DNA from 4 places in the Bacillus sp. ABA4_010 genome. Region 2 is predicted to be linked to each of the others. Evidence: riboswitches for the same ligand, from Rfam matches in the RefSeq annotation. Region 2 holds a riboswitch; each other region holds the start of a gene.
What was found. Region 2 has a riboswitch for S-adenosylmethionine ahead of ACXAEO_RS21920 (YezD family protein). Riboswitches for the same ligand answer to the same signal wherever they lie in the genome.

Region 1 (5,119 bases), on a different contig from region 2:
GCTCCGCCGTTCCTTCTTCAATAATGCTTCCATTTTCCATAAACACAATGCGGTCTGAAATCTCACGGGCAAAATGAAGCTCATGTGTAACAATTAACATCGTATTTCCTTCATTGGCTACATGTTTAATGACCGCTAACACTTCCCCCACTAACTCTGGATCCAGAGAGGACGTCGGTTCATCAAATAATAAAACTTCCGGTTTAAGCGCAAGCGCCCGGGCAATGCCTACCCGTTGCTGTTGCCCCCCAGAAAGCTGAACTGGATAATGATTCAACCGTTCCTTCAGGCCTACCTTCTCCAAAAGTTCAAGACTCACCTTTTTCGCTTCTTCTGGATTCATACGCTTCACCGTTGTTAAGCCAATCATGACATTTTGCAGCACCGTTAAATTTTTAAATAAATTGTACTGCTGAAATACCATTCCCGTGGATGTTCTTAAAGAAAGAATATCGGCCTTCGTCGCCGATTCCACATCAACGCTTTTTCCGTTAATCTCAACAAGCCCACTAGTAGGCTGTTCTAAAAAGTTTACACAGCGTAATAACGTTGATTTCCCCGAGCCACTTGGCCCTAAAATCGTGACAACCTCGCCTTTCTTAATGGAAAGATTAATCCCTTTTAACACATGCTGCTGATCGAAATATTTATGAATGTTCTCTACCTTAATCATGAAGCAATCCCTCTTTCATATCTGCGGGCACGCTTCTCGACTCTAGCAAGCAATCTCTCCACAACAATACAAAGGATCCAATAAATAATCGAAACCGCAATATACACTTCAAAGAACGCCAGCCCCCGAGAGCCGAGAATTTTCGCTTGTCCCATAATGTCAATCACGCCAATAATAAATACAAGAGACGTGTCCTTAATTGTACTAATAAACATATTTCCGAGATTCGGAATCGCTACTGCTAAAGCTTGCGGGAAGATAATTTTCACCATCATTTGTGCTGGGCTCATCCCGATTGCTTTTGCTGCTTCAAACTGCCCGCGATCGACCGACTCAATGGCTGACCGGATCGTTTCCGATAAATAGGCGCCTAAATTAATCGAAAAAGCTAATAAGGCATAAATTTCAGGAGGAATAATGTTCACATCGACATTTTGAAGCTGATCATATTCCGTTTGAACATAATAAATCACTTTTGGGATGCCATAAAACACAAGATAAATTTGAACCAATAAAGGTGTTCCCCTTATAAACGACACATAGCAAGAAGAAATCGTCTTCAAGACCGGAACTTGATAAATTTTAATAAGGGCTGTTGTTAGTCCAATAAATAAACTCAAAATCATAGAACCTACCGCGATGCCAACGGTAACCGGTAACCGTGCTGCAATCGCAGGAAAACTTTCGATTAAAAACTGAATATCCAGTAAATTGTCCATTCTCTATTCCCTTCTCTTATATATATTCCATTTCATCACTCGACACAGCTTCATTTGATTCAAGAACATTTACAATGGTTATTCAGACCACTTGAATTTTCTAGGTCGATTTATATTATTCAGGGATGTATTCTCCGCCTGTCCATTTTGTTGAAAGCTTAGCTAATGTCCCATCTTCTTTCAGCTCTTTTAGAATTGGATCTATTAATGCCTTCAACTCCTCACCTTGCTCTTCATCTTTCAAGACAATCCCCATATTATCGTTCACTAACGGCTGTCCGACCACTTCTAAGTCTAAATCAAACTTTTCCATGACCGAATGAATCATAATCGGATCATTCACATAGGCATCCACACGACCATTCTGGACATCTTGTAAAATTTCCGAAGGGTTTCCACTTTCGCTATATTTTAAAATAATATCGTTATCTGCTTTTTTATTATGTTCTTCCAGTAATAGCGTGTACGAATCACCCGCTAACGCCCCAACCTTCTTCCCTTCTAAATCTTCTATGGTCGTAATATCCTTTCGACCAGCCTTCACGACAATGACCGTTTCTGCTGCAAAATAAGATTCATCTGTAAATAAGTACTTTTCTTCACGTTCTGGCGTTTTCGCTACTTGGTCTGCAATGGCCTGAATTTTATTTGACTCTAAGGCTAGGAACATACTATCCCAAGGCGTGGCCACAAACTCAAATGTATAACCATCTAGCTTTTTATCAATTTCCTTCACTACTTCGATATCATAGCCTGTTAGTTCATTGTTCTCATCCGTGAAGGCGAAAGGCGGATAATCATTTTGGGTTCCAACTAAAATCACTTTTTCCTCTAGTTCATTCGTCGCTTCATTTGCTGCTTCTTTCGTCGAACAACCGCTCAATACTCCGGCAAACCCTACTAATGCCACTACTGGTACTAATAAACGAGATCTTTTTTTCATGTCTTCGACTCCTTCTTTTCATAAATGAAAATGATGACCATATAAGTAATGACTTACCAAATTTATAAAATGAATAAATAATGATACACATTCGAAAAAGGAACGCAACTATTTAATTTGAATATTGGGTTAATTCAGAATATCATTCGTTTAATCTCTTAATGTAAACAAAAAAACCTCTTTCAATCAGAAAGAGGCTTTGTATCGAAACCTTATCTCTCAGAATGAAACACTCTGCAGGAATTAGCACCTTTCATCGAAATGATGGTTGCTGGACGTCATCGGGCCTGTCCCTCAGTCTCTCTTGATAAGATATTTATTTTTTAGCATATTATGATATTAGTTAATATTGAGAATATTGTCAAATGAATTTTTAATCATTTACGTGAATTCATGTGAGGAGATTTCTTGCTGCTGTCATAACACCATCTTCATCTGCATACACATAGCTTCCCGGAACCCAATCGATTCCGCCGAAATGAAGGGTCGTCTCTCTTTCTCCTTTTCCTTCTTTTTTACTTTTTAACGGATGCGTACCAATGGCGAAAATCCCGACATTTAGCTGCGCTAATTCTGCACTATCTCTGACACAGCCATTAATAATAACACCCGCTAACCCGCGCGTTCGTGCAATCTCCCCTAATCGGTCGCCCATTAATGCACAGTTTCTAGAACCTCCCCCATTCACTACTAATACGTGGCCTGCCGGAATCGTTTCAAGAGCTTCTTTTACCAATACATTATCTTCGTGTACGTTCACCGTTGAAATTGGACCAAAAAACCTTCTTTTCCCGCCGTACGACCGAAACTCGACCGTACAAACGTTCAATTCATCCGCGAAATCATCACATAAATCCGCCGTTCTCACTTCCATCATCCCATCTCCCTTCCTTACATTGTTCTTCATTCGCTCACGACCGAAAAATTCCTTTTGCATTTGGTGAAGGAAATGAAACGTGACACCGAAACCTATGGCTTCACCTTCTTCAATTCCAGCCTTTGACCAGGATGAACAGCGGAAAGAAGGGGGACATCTTCTAGTATAACGTGGCCGATGACATTCACTCGTTCATCCGCTGGAAGATCCCGTAAGATAATTTGCACTTCACCGCGGTAACGTCCGTAACGGTCATTATCCATCGTAATCATTCCTTGCAGACGTTTCACCGTGTTAGTCGGTTCCACACATTCTGCCCTTCTCGTATCCATCAAACGGATAACATCTCTAGCGGAATCGGGACGAAGACGGTATTCTCCTTCTGGCAAAATCGAAGACTGAATCCGAATAGGAAGAATGCTATCTGCATCATATTTCACCAATTGTTCCAACAACCCCTCACCCGGGTCCGAATCACCGACATACACATCTGTGATCCCGGAACGATACAGCTCAACGGCCGCTGCAAACGGGTCCATATACCGATGACGTTCCAAAGTTGGAAGACCAGCAAAAACGGGACCTCTTTTCTCTCCTCGTCCCGGAATATATGCACAAACCGGAATATGAAACCGTTGGAATAACGCCGTTTGTTGACGAAAAAAGTCATCATCCAAGCCCGTTTCACAGCGCGGGTAAAAATTGTGCCAAGCGATTAACTTTTCAGCGTCCATACCGCTAGCAAGCAATCTTTTCAATTCGTCTTCAAACAAAATACTTGCATTCAGGGCAAGGTGAAATCGTTTGGATAAGCTCATAATCGTCTCAGCATCAAAGCCATCGTCCAAACGAATTCCGACAACACCGAGGGACGTTAGCTCTTCCAACCTTTGAATTCCTAAATGTCCAGGTGTCTTCAGTGAAACATCCGCATACACGTCCACTCCATAATGTTTCGCTGTTTCAAGCAATTGTTGGGCACGACTTGCCAGTTCTCCTGTTTCTTCAGGAATGTGAAGCGAGGTAAAAGCTCGCTTCACTCCTTTTTGACTCGCTTCCACTATTCGTTGTTCCGCTAACGGATCATTCAAGTAAAAAGAGATACCAATCATTCAAACTCACTCGCCATCTCGTCTTTAAATCCGAACAAATAAGTAAAGACAAAGCCCGCTGCATACGCAATCAATAAACCAATCAAATATAAGACAATTTGCTGGGTATGGACAAGAAAGGTTAACGGTAATCCGGAAACACCGACCGCAATCGTGGCGATTTTAAAGTAAGCCTGAAACGCACCACCGATTCCCGCTCCAAGGCAAGCGGTTAAAAATGGACGTCCAAGTGGCAGCGTGACACCAAAGATTAACGGCTCCCCAATCCCTAGCATCCCTGACGGAAGCGCACCACCAATCGCTCGTTTTAAACGTGCTTTCTTCGTTTTCATATAAATGGCAAACGCGGCACCAACCTGACCGGCACCTCCCATTGCCAAAATTGGCAGAAGCGGATCATCACCAATGGAGTTAATGAGTTCAAGATGAACCGGCGTCAACCCTTGATGCAGCCCAGTAACAACAAGCGGCAAGAACGTTGCCCCCAGTACAAAGCCAGCAACCACCCCTCCTACATCTAAAACAGCAAGCAACCCTGTTGTAATGCCATCTGAAATCCATCCACCAAGCGGCATAAAGACGAGATATGTCACAACCCCTGTAATAAGTAAAGCAACCGTTGGCGTCACAATAATATCTAGTGACTGGGGGACAAACCGGCGAACGCGCTGTTCGACTACCGCGATAAAAATCGCCGCCAATAAAACCCCAATCAAACCGCCTCGCCCTGGCAATAATTCTTCACCGAAAAGACTAATCCCCGCAACGGCCGGGTTCATAATTAAAATGCCGGCT
Region 2 (5,119 bases):
CTAACGGATTTCCAACGATTGTACGCGTGATGTCACCACATGCACCCGCGGATGATAAACCTACTCGTTCTAAACGGTTCAAAATATCAGGAATATTTTCAATTTGAAGCCAATGGAACTGAATCGCTTGGCGCGTTGTAATGTCATACACTCCTCTTCCATAATCTCTGGCAATTTCAGCTAATGCGACCACTTGCTCATTAGACAAAATACCTGAAGGAACGTTGACACGCATCATAAAATATCCGTCTTCTTTTGGACGCTGGAGATAAAGGCCTGCCCATTTGAATAAATCCCAATCTTCTTTCGGAATGGAATCAAATCCATGTTCCGCATAGTAAGGGATATCATCAAAAATCTTCAATCCATCTTTTTCTAACTTCTTTTTTTCTGTTGCGTTCACATTCGGATTATCCGCCCAATTCTTCACATAACTCATCCAATTACAACTCCTTTATATGAGGTTGTTTTCTTTTAAATATTCTAACACTTTCGCGACACATACTTCGATAGAATCTTTGCTTGTTTCTACTACAAGTTCAGGATTAACCGGTTCTTCATAAGGAGAATCAATGCCTGTAAACTGCTTAATTTCCCCGCTCCTTGCTTTTTTGTACAACCCTTTCGGATCTCTCCGTTCACATTCATCTAGCGGACATTTGACATACACTTCAATAAATTCCTTTTCCTCGACAATGTCACGGACTTGATTTCGATCTTCTTGAAAAGGAGAAATGAAAGCAGTCAGTACAACTTGGCCGCTATCGACAAACAATTTGGCTACCTCACCAATGCGGCGAATGTTTTCCTTGCGGTCTTCCTCGGAAAACCCAAGATTTTTATTGAGGCCGAAACGAATGTTATCGCCATCCAGTACGTAGTTTCGAATTTGGCGATCAAACAATGCTTTAGCAACTGCATTGGCAACAGTAGATTTGCCGGATCCAGATAAGCCGGTAAACCAAAGAATAAAGCTTTGATGACCATTTTGTTCTCTTCGTTCCTTTTTTGTAATGGCTGCATCATGCCACGTAATATTTGTTGCTTCTCCCATTTTATCCCTCTCCTTTTAAGAATGGATTGTTTTCTGCTGTAACCCTTTAATTAAAACTTCCACTACTTCTTTGCGGCTGAATGTACTTGGTGGAAGTTCACCCTTTCTCAATAACTCTCTTACTTTCGTACCAGAAAGAATCACATGGTCTTCCTTCGGATGCGGACACGTTTTCGTCGAAGCCATCCCTTCACATTTCACACAATAAAAGCTATGTTCAAAAAACAACAGCGTAATCCCTAACTCTTCACTCGTAAAGTTGTCAAAGATTTTTTGTGCATCGTATGTGCCGTAATAATTTCCAACACCGGCATGATCACGCCCAACAATAAAATGCGTGCAACCGAAGTTTTTACGAATCATCGCATGAAAAATGGCTTCTCGTGGCCCTGCATAGCGCATTGCTGCTGGGAATACCGCTAAGAATACACGATCTTGTGGGTAATAATGCTGCAATAGCACTTCATAGCTCTCCATCCGAATATCTGCGGGGATATCATCCGATTTCGTTTCTCCAACGAGCGGATTTAAAAATAATCCGTCAACAATTTCAAGCGCAGACTTCTGGATGTATTCATGAGCACGGTGAACCGGATTGCGGGTTTGGAAGCCAACAATAGTCTTCCATCCAAGCTCGGCAAACTGCTGACGCGTTTGAGCAGGATCTAAATGATAGGAAGCAAACCTTCCTTTATCTGTTCGTTTCACTAGTTTAATAGGACCAGCTAAATATACGTTTGGTCTTTCAAATAATTTTTGAACACCAGGATGAGCATCGTCTGTTGTCTGGTATACAAGCTGCGCTTCTCTTTCTTTATCCGGAGTAAAAATGCCTTCCAATTTTAAAACTCCGTACACGACACCATCTTTAACAAGCTTAATGTCATCTCCAATTTGCAAGGTTGCTGCTTTTTCTTCACTTACAGGAAGCGTAATCGGAATGCTCCATACAACTCCGTTTGCAAGGCGCATATTCTGTACAACTGATTGATAGTCTTCCTCCCCTAAGAAACCTGTAAGCGGACTGTACGCTCCAACTCCAATTAACTCCAAGTCACTTAAGGCAATAGCATCAAGCTCTACTTCCTGCTGAATAGATTCATAATTAAATGCAGAATCAAACAAATTAATAAGTTTCCCTCCATGAGGTGTACTGTAACTCATCATTATTCCTCCCTAACTCTTTTTAAACTCAATCTTCTCACAAGAGATCCTTTTGATTATGATCCGTGGAGCCCACACTCTGTTTTCTGATTTCCTGTCCATCTTCCTGAACGCAAATCATCCATATCATAAGCCGGCTTCGTACAAGGCTCACATCCGATGCTCGGATAGCCCTGATCGTGCAGACGATTATAAGGCAGTTCTTGTTTGTACACGTATCGCCATATTTCTTTCCATGTCCAATGAATAAGCGGACAAACTTTGATTTTTTCAAAACGAGTATCTCGGTTGATAAACTCCGTCTGACTTCTTGTCGCAGATTGTTCTCTTCTCAATCCAGAAATCCATGCTTCCGCTCCGCTTAATGCCTGCTCAAGCGGAATAATTTTCCGAATACGACAGCACTGGTTCGGATCTGTCTTCCACAACTCACCCCCGCGGAGCATTTCTTGCTGTTGTAAAGTCAGTTCCGGCTTTTTCATGACAATGTTTAATTTCGGAAATTTCTCTTTTACCGCTTCAATAACCTCGTACGTTTCCTTAAAATGCAAATCCGTATCGAGAAATACAATGGTGGCGTCTTCCTTTACTTTTGAAATTAAGTCGATTAACACAATCCCTTCAATTCCGAAACTACAGGCATAAACAATGGAATCTCCATAATGTTCGTACGCCCACCGCAAAACCGATAGCGCTCCTTTCGTGTCATCATCTGCAGAAAATTCAGGTAGCTGATTGTGCCACGTTTGGAAAGTTAGTGTTTCACTCAAATGATTCACTCCTATCTTTAACACTTTGTATTCCGATAAAAAAAGACGGTTTTAGCCCAATAAAGAACCAAAACCGCCTCTAGTTTCTCTAGTCAGCGCTTTACTAGCGTATTCTTACTTTCTCATTTTTTTCAAGTTGAACCACTTTGCCATCCTGAACAATTAATGTGACAGAGCCATACTTCATCGTTTCAAGCATCTGAACAACATTTTTCCAAACTTCGTTCAAATTTTCTTGCTGTACCATTCCAGTCCTCCTTCATTTCGTCTAATGGTTACTAGTTCATAAACCCAATAAAAAAGGCCTTCCATTTTCGAAAGACTGTTGAGGTAATCTATTTTACCTTATCTTCCAAAATGGTTTACATTTTGCTAGAATTAGCACCTTGCATTAATTCACGCAGGTTGCCGGGCTTCAAAGGGCTAGTTCCCTCCACCACTCTTGATAAGTTTGTTTTTTCAAATTTTAACATATTGCGGTAGATTGTCAACTGATATTTCAAAATATTCTATTCAAATTCATCCGCAAAGTTGACACAAATTCCATCGATTCTTATTATGACATATGATGTTCTAACCGAAAAAATGTCTTAAAAGTGATAAAAGCATAATAATTGCTACAATCGAACAAACCACCACTAACATTTTCTCCTGTTTCGTTGATCGATGCATCTTGCTCCCTCCATCCACTTATTAATTCACTCAAACATTACCTATATCATTTTTCTTCATCTACTTTCATGATAATCAGTGCTGTTGTTGCTTCCGCTTATGTATAAAGCTTATCGTTTCGTAAACATTACAAATAAAGGAAGCTTCCATCAGCAGGTAGTTTCCTCCATCCTCCGATTACATAAACAGAAAGACCACTGTTTCAACATTACTCTTCTCCGTTTATGTGCTTCGGTAAAAAGATTGGAGATAAAATGAGATGGATTTACATCACTTTTCTTTAAATTCTTCTATTAAAAATGAGATAAAACACAATTTAACAACGATTTTATCGGAAACCGACAAACTGATTCGTCATCTAGACCAAAACGAATATTGTATTTTATGCGATTTTGAATCGTTACACAAACAGTTCAGTAACATTCAATCAGTCGCTGCTTCTTACTACTTACAACAATACTTATCTCCTTTTACCGAAAATTATGCAGCCCTTTCGTTAGCAGCTCATCATTTATCCGAACGAAAACACGGGGGCTTGATGGTCATTGAACGCAAACAACCTGTTCACCATTTAATCCAAAAAGGAGTCGCACTTGGGGCGTCTTTGACAAGCCCTCTCCTTGAATCCATCTTTTATCCAGGAAATCCACTGCATGACGGTGCAGTATTAGTAAAAGGAGATATCATCGTATCCGCTGCCAACGTATTGCCGCTAGCCTCTTCAACAGCTGTCCAAAATAAAATGGGAACTCGACACCGGGCGGCCATTGGCATGTCTGAACAATCAGATGCGCTCGTATTAGTTGTTTCTGAGGAAAGCGGCCGCATCTCTTTCGCTTTAGAAGGTACACTATATCCCATTCATTCTACGAATAATATCCTTTTCTGAATAAGCCTTTACGGTATATACAGAATAAAACCGAACAACCCTTATTTTCCCATTAAAAATATACGTTATTACGTATTGCTATATTTTTTTGATATAAGTATAATACAGAAGGATGCATGTGAGAAAACCTAACATTCATCCTTCTGTATTTTTCTAAATATTCATCCAGTTCAAAAGAAGCAATACTTTTTATATTTACTTTTATGACTAACTTAAGAGGTGAATACACACATGTCATTGTTACAATCATTTGTAGGCATTATTAACGACTTATTATGGTCAAAAATTTTAATTGGTCTTCTTATCATTTTAGGTTTGTACTTCACATTCCGCACAAAGTTTGTTCAATTCCGTTTATTCGGAGAAATGGTTCGTTTGCTCGGAGAAGGAGCAACAGCTGATTCATCCCATAAAAAGAAAGGGATTACTTCATTCCAAGCTTTCTGTATTAGCACCGCATCTCGTGTAGGGACTGGAAACTTGGCAGGGGTAGCGACAGCAGTCGCCGTCGGTGGACCCGGGGCTGTCTTTTGGATGTGGCTCATCGCCCTATTAGGCTCTGCCACTGCA
Region 3 (5,119 bases), on a different contig from region 2:
TCACTCCATATTCGCGCTCATAAAAAGCGGAGACAGCTTCTTTCAAAAAAGAATGACCGCGAAACGGTGAGTATTTATGATTGCGGGGATCTTCAGCCGCTTCTTGAAGTGCCTTCACAATATGGGGAGGAGTTGGCTGATCTGGGTTTCCTTGCCCAAGATTAATCACATCGTGCCCCTCTGCCATCACTTTGGCCACTTTATTGACAAGCGAAGCAAAAAACTGCTTCGGCAAACGTTTCAGTAACTCAGACTGCTCAAAATTTTTCATTTTGTACACCTTCTCAAAAATTTCTTGAAATTCTAGTCACAAATAATATATCGTTGTAATCATCTTGTAAAGCTATTTTTGAAATTAATTGGAAGGCAGGAATGCACATATGACGTTGAAAGTCTCATGTATTCAGTTTGACATTGCTTTTGGTGACCCGAAAAAAAATTTTCAGCGTGTAGAAGAAAAAATGCTGGAAGCCCTTGAAGAACAACCTCATATTATAGTGTTGCCTGAGCTATGGTCGACAGGTTATGATTTGACCCGCCTAGAGGACATTGCGGATGAAGACGGAGCAAAAACGAAACAATTTTTCTCTTCTTTTGCCAACAAACATCAAGTGGCCATTGTTGCAGGGTCTGTCGCCAAAAAAACCGACACAGGTATTACAAACACGATGTATGTGTTTAATCAAGAAGGAGAGCTCATCTCTGAATATAGCAAACTGCACTTATTCAAATTGATGGATGAGCACGTATACTTAAAGGCTGGGGATACTCAAAATCTGTTTACGCTACATGATACATCTTGTGCAGGGTTCATCTGCTATGACATCCGTTTCCCGGAATGGATGCGCGTTCACACGAGTCAAGGTGCAGAAGTGTTATTCGTATCAGCGGAATGGCCGCTTCCTCGTATCGCCCACTGGCGTTCACTATTAATTAGCCGTGCCATCGAAAATCAATGTTATGTCGTCGCTTGCAACTGCACAGGCAGCAACCCTGACAATACATTTGGCGGCCACTCCCTCATCATCGATCCATGGGGAGAAATTGTAGCAGAAGCATCCGAAAGCGAAGAAATCATTACCGGAATCATTGATAGTGAGAAGGTAAAAAACGTGCGGGCACAAATCCCAATTTTCTCCGACCGCCGTACGGATTTTTATGTATGATGAGTTCATCTACGAAAAAAAGTGGTGTCACAAAATAAAAAAAGATTGACAGTAATAAGCTTATCCTGTTAAGATTCACATCAAGCGGTTAAAACATTCAAATTTTAACATGTATTCTAAATTTTCAATCACATATAGCATATCTCTTATCAAGAGTTGGCTGAGGGAATTGGCCCTATGAAGCCCAGCAACCGACCATACTACCATCGCAAGGTGGAGCGCCGTTTTTTTTTGGCGCTATTGAACATTACATTGTTCATGAAGGCACGGTGCTACATCCAACAGAAAGATATCTTTCTGGCAGATAAGAGGTTTGGACGCATCGTCTTCAAGCCTCTTTCGCTAAGAAAGAGGCTTTTTTACTCGAAATGCAATAGATGTACAAAGCCTCTTTCAATCAAGTTAACTATAAAACTTATTAAACCGATAAGAAAACTTATAAAATGATGGAGGTTTTGAACATGTCATTATCTACTAAAGCGGCTTACAAGGCATTAACAGAAGAAACGGCCATTGCTTTAGCCGTTAAACTACGTTTATTCCCGGAAGGTGCTGTATTGTCATCACGTGAAATTGGAGACGGAAATTTAAATCTCGTGTTTCACATTACAGACGAAAGCCAAAAAGGTGTAATTATTAAACAAGCTCTCCCTTACGCGAAAGTGGTCGGGGAAAGCTGGCCGCTGAGCTTAAACCGTGCCAAAATTGAAAGCAATGCGCTTAAACAATTTGCTCAATACGTACCTCAATACGTTCCAGAAGTTTACTATACAGATGATCACTTGGCAGTAACGGTCATGGAAGATTTGTCACATCTGCAAATTTCACGTACCGGGCTCATTGAAGGAAAATCATATCCACTTTTACCAAAGCATGTAGGTGAATTTTTAGCCAACATTTTGTTTTATACATCCGATTTCGCCCTTGACCCGGAAGCGAAAAAAGAACTTGTGAAACAATTTGTCAATCCAGACCTTTGCAAAATTACAGAAGACCTTGTCTTTACCGATCCATTTTTTGACCATGAAACAAATGACTTTGAAGAAGAACTGCGGGAAGATGTCGAAACACTTTGGAACGATTCGCTTGTCAAACTTGAAGCGGCAAAACTCAAGAAAAAGTTTTTAACGAATAGCGATGCTCTCATTCATGGAGATTTACATACCGGCAGTATTTTTGCTGATGAGTATACAACGAAAATCATTGATCCAGAGTTCGCTTTCTACGGTCCTTTAGGTTTTGACTTAGGGCAGTTCATCGCCAATTTATTATTAAATGCCATTACCCGCAGTGAAACTGAACAAGAGCAATTATTCAGTCAAGTAGAGGAAACATGGACTGTATTCAGCACAGTCTTTACGGACCTTTGGAAAAAAGACAGTCATGAAGCTTTTGCCTCAGTTCATGGATATTTAGACTATGTATTAAAAACAACATGGCGCGATGCCGTAGGCTTTGCCGGTTGTGAAATGATTCGTCGTACCATCGGCTTAGCTCATGTCGCAGACTTGGACAGCATTGAAGATTCACAAACAAGACTGCAAGCGAAACGCCGTGCCCTACGTATCGGCAAAGCATTGCTTTTAAATCAACAAAGCATTACCCCTGATATTATTCATGAAATCGTAAAAGTAACCGTTTAATATACATGAAAGGAAGGAACACAATGACAACAACTTTGCCTTTACCGCGTTCTGTCCAATGGAACGATACACATATTCGCTTATTAAATCAGCAAGCATTGCCTCTTTCGATTGAATATTTAGAGCTAAAAACAATAGAAGATGTTTGGGAAGCCATCACATCACTAAAGGTGCGCGGAGCTCCAGCTATCGGGATTACAGCCGCTTTCGGTTTAGCCTTAGCCGCTTCCCGCTATGAAGAAAAAAATATTGAGGAATTTAAAATACGACTTGGAAAAGATCGTGATTATTTGGCAAGTTCACGTCCAACTGCTGTTAACTTATTTTGGGCACTTGACCGACTGACAAAAAGCATTCACGATGTCTCATCTGTAAATGAGGCAAAAACAACGCTCGTTCACGAAGCTATCCAAATTCAAGTAGAAGACGAAAGCGTGTGTCGCAGCATTGGGGAACAAGCTTTATCATTGTTTCATAAGCACGACTCTGTCATGACCATTTGCAATGCCGGCTCTATTGCCACCGCCTACTACGGAACGGCACTCGCTCCCTTCCATTTATCTGTAGAGAAGGAAATTCCGCTGAAGGTGTATGCATGTGAAACACGTCCTGTTTTACAAGGATCACGTTTAACAGCATGGGAATTACAGCAATCTGGAGTAGATGTCACCCTCATTACAGACAATATGGCTGCACATACAATTAAGACGAAAGGAATCAATGCCATTATTGTCGGCGCTGACCGCATTGCCGCAAACGGCGACACTGCCAATAAAATTGGAACATACGGACTGGCACTTCTTGCAAAATCTTTTAACATTCCGTTTTATGTCGCAGCACCTCTTTCGACATTTGATCCGACGATTGACAGCGGAGCAGCTATTCCAATTGAAGAACGTGCTTCAGAAGAAATCACTCATTTACATGGACAGCGTATTGCTCCTGAAGGCATCGCTGTCTATAATCCAGCATTCGATGTCACGCCAAACGAACTCATAACGGCAATCATTACGGAAAAAGGGGTTTTAAAAGGACCGTACGTAGAAGAAATTCAAAAATTATTTCCGCAATAACAATGTAACGAATGCACAAACATTCTCGGTCATTCATTTCATAGTATAGAAGAAAACAAAGGTCGATAGACGTTTGCTTTCTTCTATACATGCTCGTCTAAAATTTGTCATGAAAATGTAATGAAAAAAGAGCAGTCCTACCACATACAATATAACAGCCTTATCTTCTCCATCTTTTTGTTTTCTGAATTGAGCGCGGGATTGACAGCTAAGAATGAATGGGAGATGGATCTTCCTCTTTACGTTTAAAGAAAGCATGGTTACTTTCTTATCTACGCATGAAGGAGGCTCTCTTTATGACAAAAGATAGCACGAAAGAACAACCTGTTTCGAGTAAAAGTCCGTACAGCGATGAACGCGAAACAAACATGTCTCATGATGGATCGTATTCAGATAACGAGATGGTCACATCGGTCGATTTTGTCTTTATCGAAGGAGAAGGCTGGAAACTAGAAAGTGAGTTATAGCACTTTCTAGTTTCCAGCCTTCTTGTTGATCATTGCCTGACGATAAGCTTGCCATTTTCCGCTTTCATGCCTTCAAGCTGCAATAATTGTTCTTTTAATCCAATTTGGTTGCCCGCATAACCTGTTAATGTTCCATTTTTCCCGATGACTCGATGACAAGGAACAATGACCGGAAGGGGATTCACTCGATTGGCTTGCCCTACTGCCCTAACCGCTTTTGGATTGCCAATGATCTTAGCTACATCGCCGTACGACCATACTTCTCCATAAGGGATGGTCGATAATGTTCGCCATACTTGTTGCTGAAACATTGTTCCTTCCACATCAAATGGCACATCAAAGATCGTTCGGTTTCCTTCAAAATAGGCTAGCAATTGTTGCTCCGCTTGAAAAGCCCATGAATCAGGTCCTCCCTCTTCGACAGGGCGAATTGTTTGAAATTCCGTAAACTCCTCTTCTGATGTCAGTACATTCGAAAGTCCTTTTTCCGTTGAAATCAAATACAGTTTTCCAAAAACAGGAACGCTTACTTTTCGATAATAATAAGTACTCATAAACCATCCTTTCCCCCATCACCCTACAGGTAAGTGGATTAAAAATGTGGTGCCTTCCCCAAGTTGGCTATGCACTTCAATGTAACCTTTATGTTCTTCTATAATTTTATAAGAAACCATTAACCCAAGCCCAGTTCCTTTTTCCTTTGTCGTATAAAACGGTTCTCCAAGACGTTTGACGCGCTCTTCCGGCATTCCTCCTCCTTCATCCTGAAC
Region 4 (5,119 bases), on a different contig from region 2:
AAAAGGCAGGCTTATCATAGTAGCCCATTAACCCATTTTCTTCGACTGTCGCATCTTTCGCAGCCCCCCATAAATAGCGGTCTTCTGGAATATGAGCTAACCCGGCATCTCGACGGCTCTGAACAGACAATTTCGTAATGTCCTGATTCCCAAGGTGAATGCTGCCCGCATCAATTGGCATAAGCCCTGCGACAGCTTGCAACAATTCAGACTGTCCATTTCCTGATACACCTGCAATGCCGACAATCTCACCACGCGCAATATGAAAAGAAGCGTTGTCTAACAATGGTTTTTCATGTTTTCCTTGAACCGTGACATTTTGAACATGCAAAAACGTTTCTCCTTCTGTCGATGTTCGTTCTGTCATTTTTTTCAGTTCACGCCCGACCATTAACGTGGCTAATTCATGGGCATCCGTTTCTTCTACCGGCATAGTGCCTGTCACTTTTCCGTTGCGCAGCACTGTAACCCGGTCGGCCACTTCCATCACTTCCTGCAGTTTATGGGTGATAATAATGATGCTTTTTCCTTGAGAGGCGAGAAATCGAATAGTTGTTAACAGTTCTTTCACTTCAAGGGGGGTCAAAACAGCGGTCGGTTCATCCAAAATGATAATATCAGCGCCTTGATACAGCACTTTCACGATTTCAATTCGCTGCTGTTCGCCAATTGAGCAATTCATCACTTTTTCAAGCGGGCGGATCGGAATACGATATTGTGTGGAGAGGGCCTCCACTTCGTTCATGGCCTTCTTCCGTTGAAAAAAGCCGATGCGGCGCGGTTCACGTCCAATAACGATATTTTCAGCGACCGTCAAGTGCGGAAAAAGCATGAAGTGCTGATGGACCATGCCAATTCCGTGATTAATCGCATCAGACGGATTCGTAAACGATACTCTTTTCCCGTTTAAAACAACTTCTCCTGCTGTCGGCTGCTCCATGCCATACAACATTCGCATTAATGTCGTTTTTCCTGCTCCGTTTTCTCCTACAATCGCATGTACTTCCCCTTCTTTAAGGGAAAACGAAATACCTTCATTGGCTGTAAACGAGCCGTACTGTTTGGTCATATTTTTCATTTCTAATCGATGCATCGTTATCCTTTCCCTCCTTTACTCTGTGGAAGCAGAAAAGGGAAACCGACTACGAATATATGCAGTCGGCCCGCTTTCTGATCGTTTTACTTTAATGGATCTGTCACTTCAATCTTTCCTGCGACAATCTCATCTTTCAATGCTTTCACTTGGTCAATCACTTCTTGTCCGACAAACGGGTTAAGAGGTGTTGCACTGTCTCTTGTGACATAAGTGACGCCTACTCCATCTTCTTTTAATCCATATGCCACGACACCAGCTTCAAGCGTCTCTTCTGTAAATGCCTTTACGGTTTCGTAGGCAGCCGTATCCGTTCCTTTTAATTGCGATAACACAATGTGAGCTGGGTCAAGCTCTGTTCGGTCTACATCTTGTCCTGCTGTATAGAACCCTTTTTCTTTTGCTGCTTCAAATACGCCAAGGTCACCTACCGCAGCCGCTCCTGCTACAAAGTCGGCACCATTTGATGCTTGCAGCAATGCCATTTCTTTCGCTTTAGCTGGGTCTGTAAAGCTTCCTACATAGTTAATAAGAAATTCCGCTTCCGGATTTGTCGCTTTTAATCCTTCTTCAAAGCCGACAGTCCATTTTTTCAACAACGGAATATCCATCGCGACCACCATACCGACTTTATTCGTTTTCGTTGATAAACCAGCTGCTGCTCCAAGTAAATAAGCAGCTTCTTGCTCACGGAAGGTGACACTGCGCACATTTGGCAAATCAACAACGGTATCAATGATGGCAAACTGACGATCTGGATTTTCCGTTGCGACTTTTTTCAACGCATCTTCCGATTCAAAAGATGAAGTAATAATTAAGTCATAGCCTTCGGCAACCGCTGCACGAAGATTATCTTCAATGGCTGCATGATCTGTTGATTCAATCGTTTTTAGTTCTACACCAAACTCTTCTGCAGCTTTTTTCGCGCCTTCATCCATCTGCTGGAAAAACGGGTTCACACCAATTTTTTCAGGCAATACAAGCGCAATCCGTTTTGTTCCGCTTTGTTCCTCTCCACCTTCGTTAGAGGAAGATGGTGATGATTGGCAGCCTGCTAATAATAGAGCGAAGACTGTAAATAACAATAGTAATTTTTTCATAATATCCTCCTTATGTAGTTCGCAATTAATTTACACATCTCAATAATTCCAATGTCATTATGACACGATTCAACTGAAAACACAAACATTTTTTTGTTTAGAATTAAAAATGTTCGTATTTTACCAACTCAAAAAGAAAACCTCATCCCATAAGGAAGAGGTTTTCTGCCGATCACTCTTCCTTATCTTCAGAACGTCAACCGTTCTTCAGGATTTGGCACCTTTCTGTTTATAAAACAGTGGTTGCCGGGCTTCGCAGGGCCAGTCCCTCCGCCTCTCTTGATAAGGATATATTTTTTAATTGTTTATAATTTTAATAAAAATGAGATATTTGTCAACCCTTTTTTTATTTTTCCGATTACAATAGTTGGATTTTCTTTTTTAAAAAACGCCCGCTACCTATCATTCATTTTGGAAGAAACTTTTTCCTGGATTGTTTCGTATTACATATTGGAAGAAAAAGGGGGAACTCGTATGAAAATGGAAGAGATTTCATCACTACGAAAGCATCAATTTATTTTGTTAAATTGCGGTATGGCCATTATGTTTTTTATCCTCATAGCAAGCGTGGAGTTAGGTTTGTCAATGCGCGGGCTTTATATAAGTTTAATTGTTTTTATGCTCGCTCAAGTCATCACCACTATCCGAATCCAGCAGCCGCTTCTTTACGTCTTTTCTCACAAAATGCGAAAGCTGATGCAATATGAGCAGAAGAAAATGGGGACACAATGGAAAGCACAACAAAAACTGATCGTCGTTCTTCAGTCTTTTTTAATCCTTATGTTCTTGTTTCAGGCATGGCTAATGGGCGATCAGCCTTTCTATTTTCCGGGAGAGCGTTCTTATTTAGCGGGAATATACTTATTTACCGTCGCCTTAGTCAATATCTCGACATTTATTCATAATCGGAAAATTGATACACAAACCGAAGAAAAATTAAATGGGTATACGAAAAAAATGATCATCTTCAGCCTCGTATTTGCCCTCCTCTGTTTTATTATAGGCTTTGTTGGAAGTTCGTTTCTTTCCATGCTATAAGTACGTTTAACATGAAGAAACCAAAATTACCATCAATCTTTGTAACACTAATCACTACCCTAAAAAATGAGGCTGGGACAAAAGATTTTCAGCTAATAATAAAGCCGAACTATTATTTAGAACTCTAATTTAGAGCTTAGTAATCGTTCGACTTTTTTGTTTTTCTATGTTGTTATTAAAAAGGCTGAGCACCTTTTCGACGTCCAAAAGGTGCCCAACCTCTTTTGATAACTTGTTTTTTCATTAATACCCCCGATACTTGAAGAAGAAAACAATTTTCATCATCAGTTAAAAAATTAGGTTTTTCAGAAACAAAATAACGTATATTAAAGCACTACAAATTACAATAAACAATCCAACCATTAAAAAACCATAACTAAAGCCTTTACCCATTGAAAATAAATCTAAGAACATATTTTTAAATGTATCAAGTACCTTATACATAATTACCCCCTAACCCCAAACTACCGCATATATTTCACCATAAAAATCCATTATCTTATGAAAACTATCCCGTTAAAGAAGAATCGCTTATCATTTATAAAAAGTACATTAGCCCAGCGATGCCTAATGAGATTGCTCCTGCAAGACCAGAGTATAATGCAATTTGGGTTCTGAAGTTTCTATGTTTGTCTGTTTCTGAATGAAAATTTGCTCTCTGCTGTTGTCCATCCGTCCAAGCCCCAATAAAAATTCCCGATATAACAATACAGACTACGCCAATGATAAGAAACAGCTGAATCATATCCATATCCTTCCACCCCCTTAATGAATCTACGTTTTTATAACCAATTTTGTTTCATTAACATAGATAAGTTCCTCACTCGAATTTATATGTCTTGTTTGAAGTAAACTGCCCACGTTAGCACAATAAAAAAGGTTGCCGTAGCAACCTTGTCTTATAAAACTCAAGTCCCCGTTAAAGAAGCCAGGTTAGCTTTTTGTTAAGGGATTTATTGAATGTAAATTCTTATGTAATTTCGTACATTCGGTAAAATAAAAAAGCCACCTTCTTTAAAGCGACCTCTCCTCTCTTCTCCAATCCAAAGAGGTTGGGTATCCGAAAGACGCCCAACCTCTTTTCGTTGACATAAGTGACCTTATTAAGAAGCAAACTTACTTTTCTCTGGCTTTCTTATTCTTTTCAAGTTTTTCACTAAAATACGACCAGTATCCAATTGCAATAAAACCAGCAATACCGGCTAAAGCTAAAATGACCTCTATGAAAAGATTCATTCTTTGCCTCCTTTTAGTCACCATAATTTAGAATTATAGGAAATCAAAAAAACAGACAATCTTATAGAATTTAAGAGTCTTTGAATACACCGTTATGTATTATTTTATAAACAATGATCGCTTACTCCTTTTAAGTTTGTAATTTTCAAAAAACTGTATGCTTGTTTGTTCAAGTAGAAAACACTATTTTTTTAGAGACGCTTTAAATACATAACTTACTTTGTCATAATTCATTTTATCTTCATAAAAACGGTGTGCATCTGTACGTTGTAGTCCTGAAGATAAGGCAACACTGTCATAATTATTCTTTTTTGCCCAGCCATGAACATATGTAAGAAGCTTTTCACCATATCCTTTTGAACGTTTATTAGCATCTGTAACTAAGTCACAAACCCAAATAAATCTACCATAATAAAGTGTTATCATTGGTTGAAAGCCAATAACTGCGACAATTACTCCTTCATCCAATAAAGCAAACATTTTGTATGATTCCTTTTCTTGTGCCTCAGTTACTAAACTAAGATAGGTATTTTCATCAAGATGGACGCGCAACTGCTTCATAACTGGAAATGCTTCAATAATTTCGTTCTTTGTTTGGAGTTCTTTAACTGTCAATGTATTCACAATAAAATCCCCTTTTTAGAATTTTTTG

Region 1: linked by a shared signal. The riboswitch ahead of ACXAEO_RS16115 (transporter substrate-binding domain-containing protein) and the one ahead of ACXAEO_RS21920 (YezD family protein) in region 2 are both predicted to bind S-adenosylmethionine.
Region 3: linked by a shared signal. The riboswitch ahead of mtnK (S-methyl-5-thioribose kinase) and the one ahead of ACXAEO_RS21920 (YezD family protein) in region 2 are both predicted to bind S-adenosylmethionine.
Region 4: linked by a shared signal. The riboswitch ahead of ACXAEO_RS16680 (BMP family ABC transporter substrate-binding protein) and the one ahead of ACXAEO_RS21920 (YezD family protein) in region 2 are both predicted to bind S-adenosylmethionine.

Annotation. Positions count from the first base shown of each region.
Region 1 covers NZ_JBSWUN010000003.1:3,011,506-3,016,624, forward strand. The annotation lists gene ACXAEO_RS16105 (amino acid ABC transporter ATP-binding protein) at 1-673, opposite strand, end outside; gene ACXAEO_RS16110 (amino acid ABC transporter permease) at 670-1,392, opposite strand; gene ACXAEO_RS16115 (transporter substrate-binding domain-containing protein) at 1,508-2,335, opposite strand; SAM riboswitch class I at 2,545-2,649, opposite strand; gene rraA (ribonuclease E activity regulator RraA) at 2,727-3,209, opposite strand; gene ACXAEO_RS16125 (MupG family TIM beta-alpha barrel fold protein) at 3,305-4,324, opposite strand; gene ACXAEO_RS16130 (PTS transporter subunit EIIC) at 4,321-5,119, opposite strand, start outside.
Region 2 covers NZ_JBSWUN010000004.1:472,602-477,720, reverse strand. The annotation lists gene ACXAEO_RS21940 (nitrite/sulfite reductase) at 1-439, opposite strand, end outside; gene cysC (adenylyl-sulfate kinase) at 455-1,054, opposite strand; gene sat (sulfate adenylyltransferase) at 1,070-2,218, opposite strand; gene ACXAEO_RS21925 (phosphoadenylyl-sulfate reductase) at 2,275-2,988, opposite strand; gene ACXAEO_RS21920 (YezD family protein) at 3,092-3,235, opposite strand; SAM riboswitch class I at 3,331-3,440, opposite strand; gene cdaS (sporulation-specific diadenylate cyclase CdaS) at 3,920-4,549, shown strand; gene ACXAEO_RS21910 (alanine/glycine:cation symporter family protein) at 4,781-5,119, shown strand, end outside.
Region 3 covers NZ_JBSWUN010000003.1:2,883,444-2,888,562, forward strand. The annotation lists gene ACXAEO_RS15510 (aminotransferase class I/II-fold pyridoxal phosphate-dependent enzyme) at 1-271, opposite strand, end outside; gene ACXAEO_RS15515 (carbon-nitrogen family hydrolase) at 381-1,166, shown strand; SAM riboswitch class I at 1,310-1,477, shown strand; gene mtnK (S-methyl-5-thioribose kinase) at 1,628-2,809, shown strand; gene mtnA (S-methyl-5-thioribose-1-phosphate isomerase) at 2,833-3,882, shown strand; gene ACXAEO_RS15530 (hypothetical protein) at 4,179-4,349, shown strand; gene ACXAEO_RS15535 (methylated-DNA--[protein]-cysteine S-methyltransferase) at 4,379-4,903, opposite strand; gene ACXAEO_RS15540 (PAS domain S-box protein) at 4,922-5,119, opposite strand, start outside.
Region 4 covers NZ_JBSWUN010000003.1:3,134,180-3,139,298, forward strand. The annotation lists gene ACXAEO_RS16675 (ABC transporter ATP-binding protein) at 1-1,093, opposite strand, end outside; gene ACXAEO_RS16680 (BMP family ABC transporter substrate-binding protein) at 1,180-2,193, opposite strand; SAM riboswitch class I at 2,373-2,482, opposite strand; gene ACXAEO_RS16685 (hypothetical protein) at 2,668-3,231, shown strand; gene ACXAEO_RS16690 (DUF5316 family protein) at 3,770-3,982, opposite strand; gene ACXAEO_RS16695 (GNAT family N-acetyltransferase) at 4,651-5,091, opposite strand.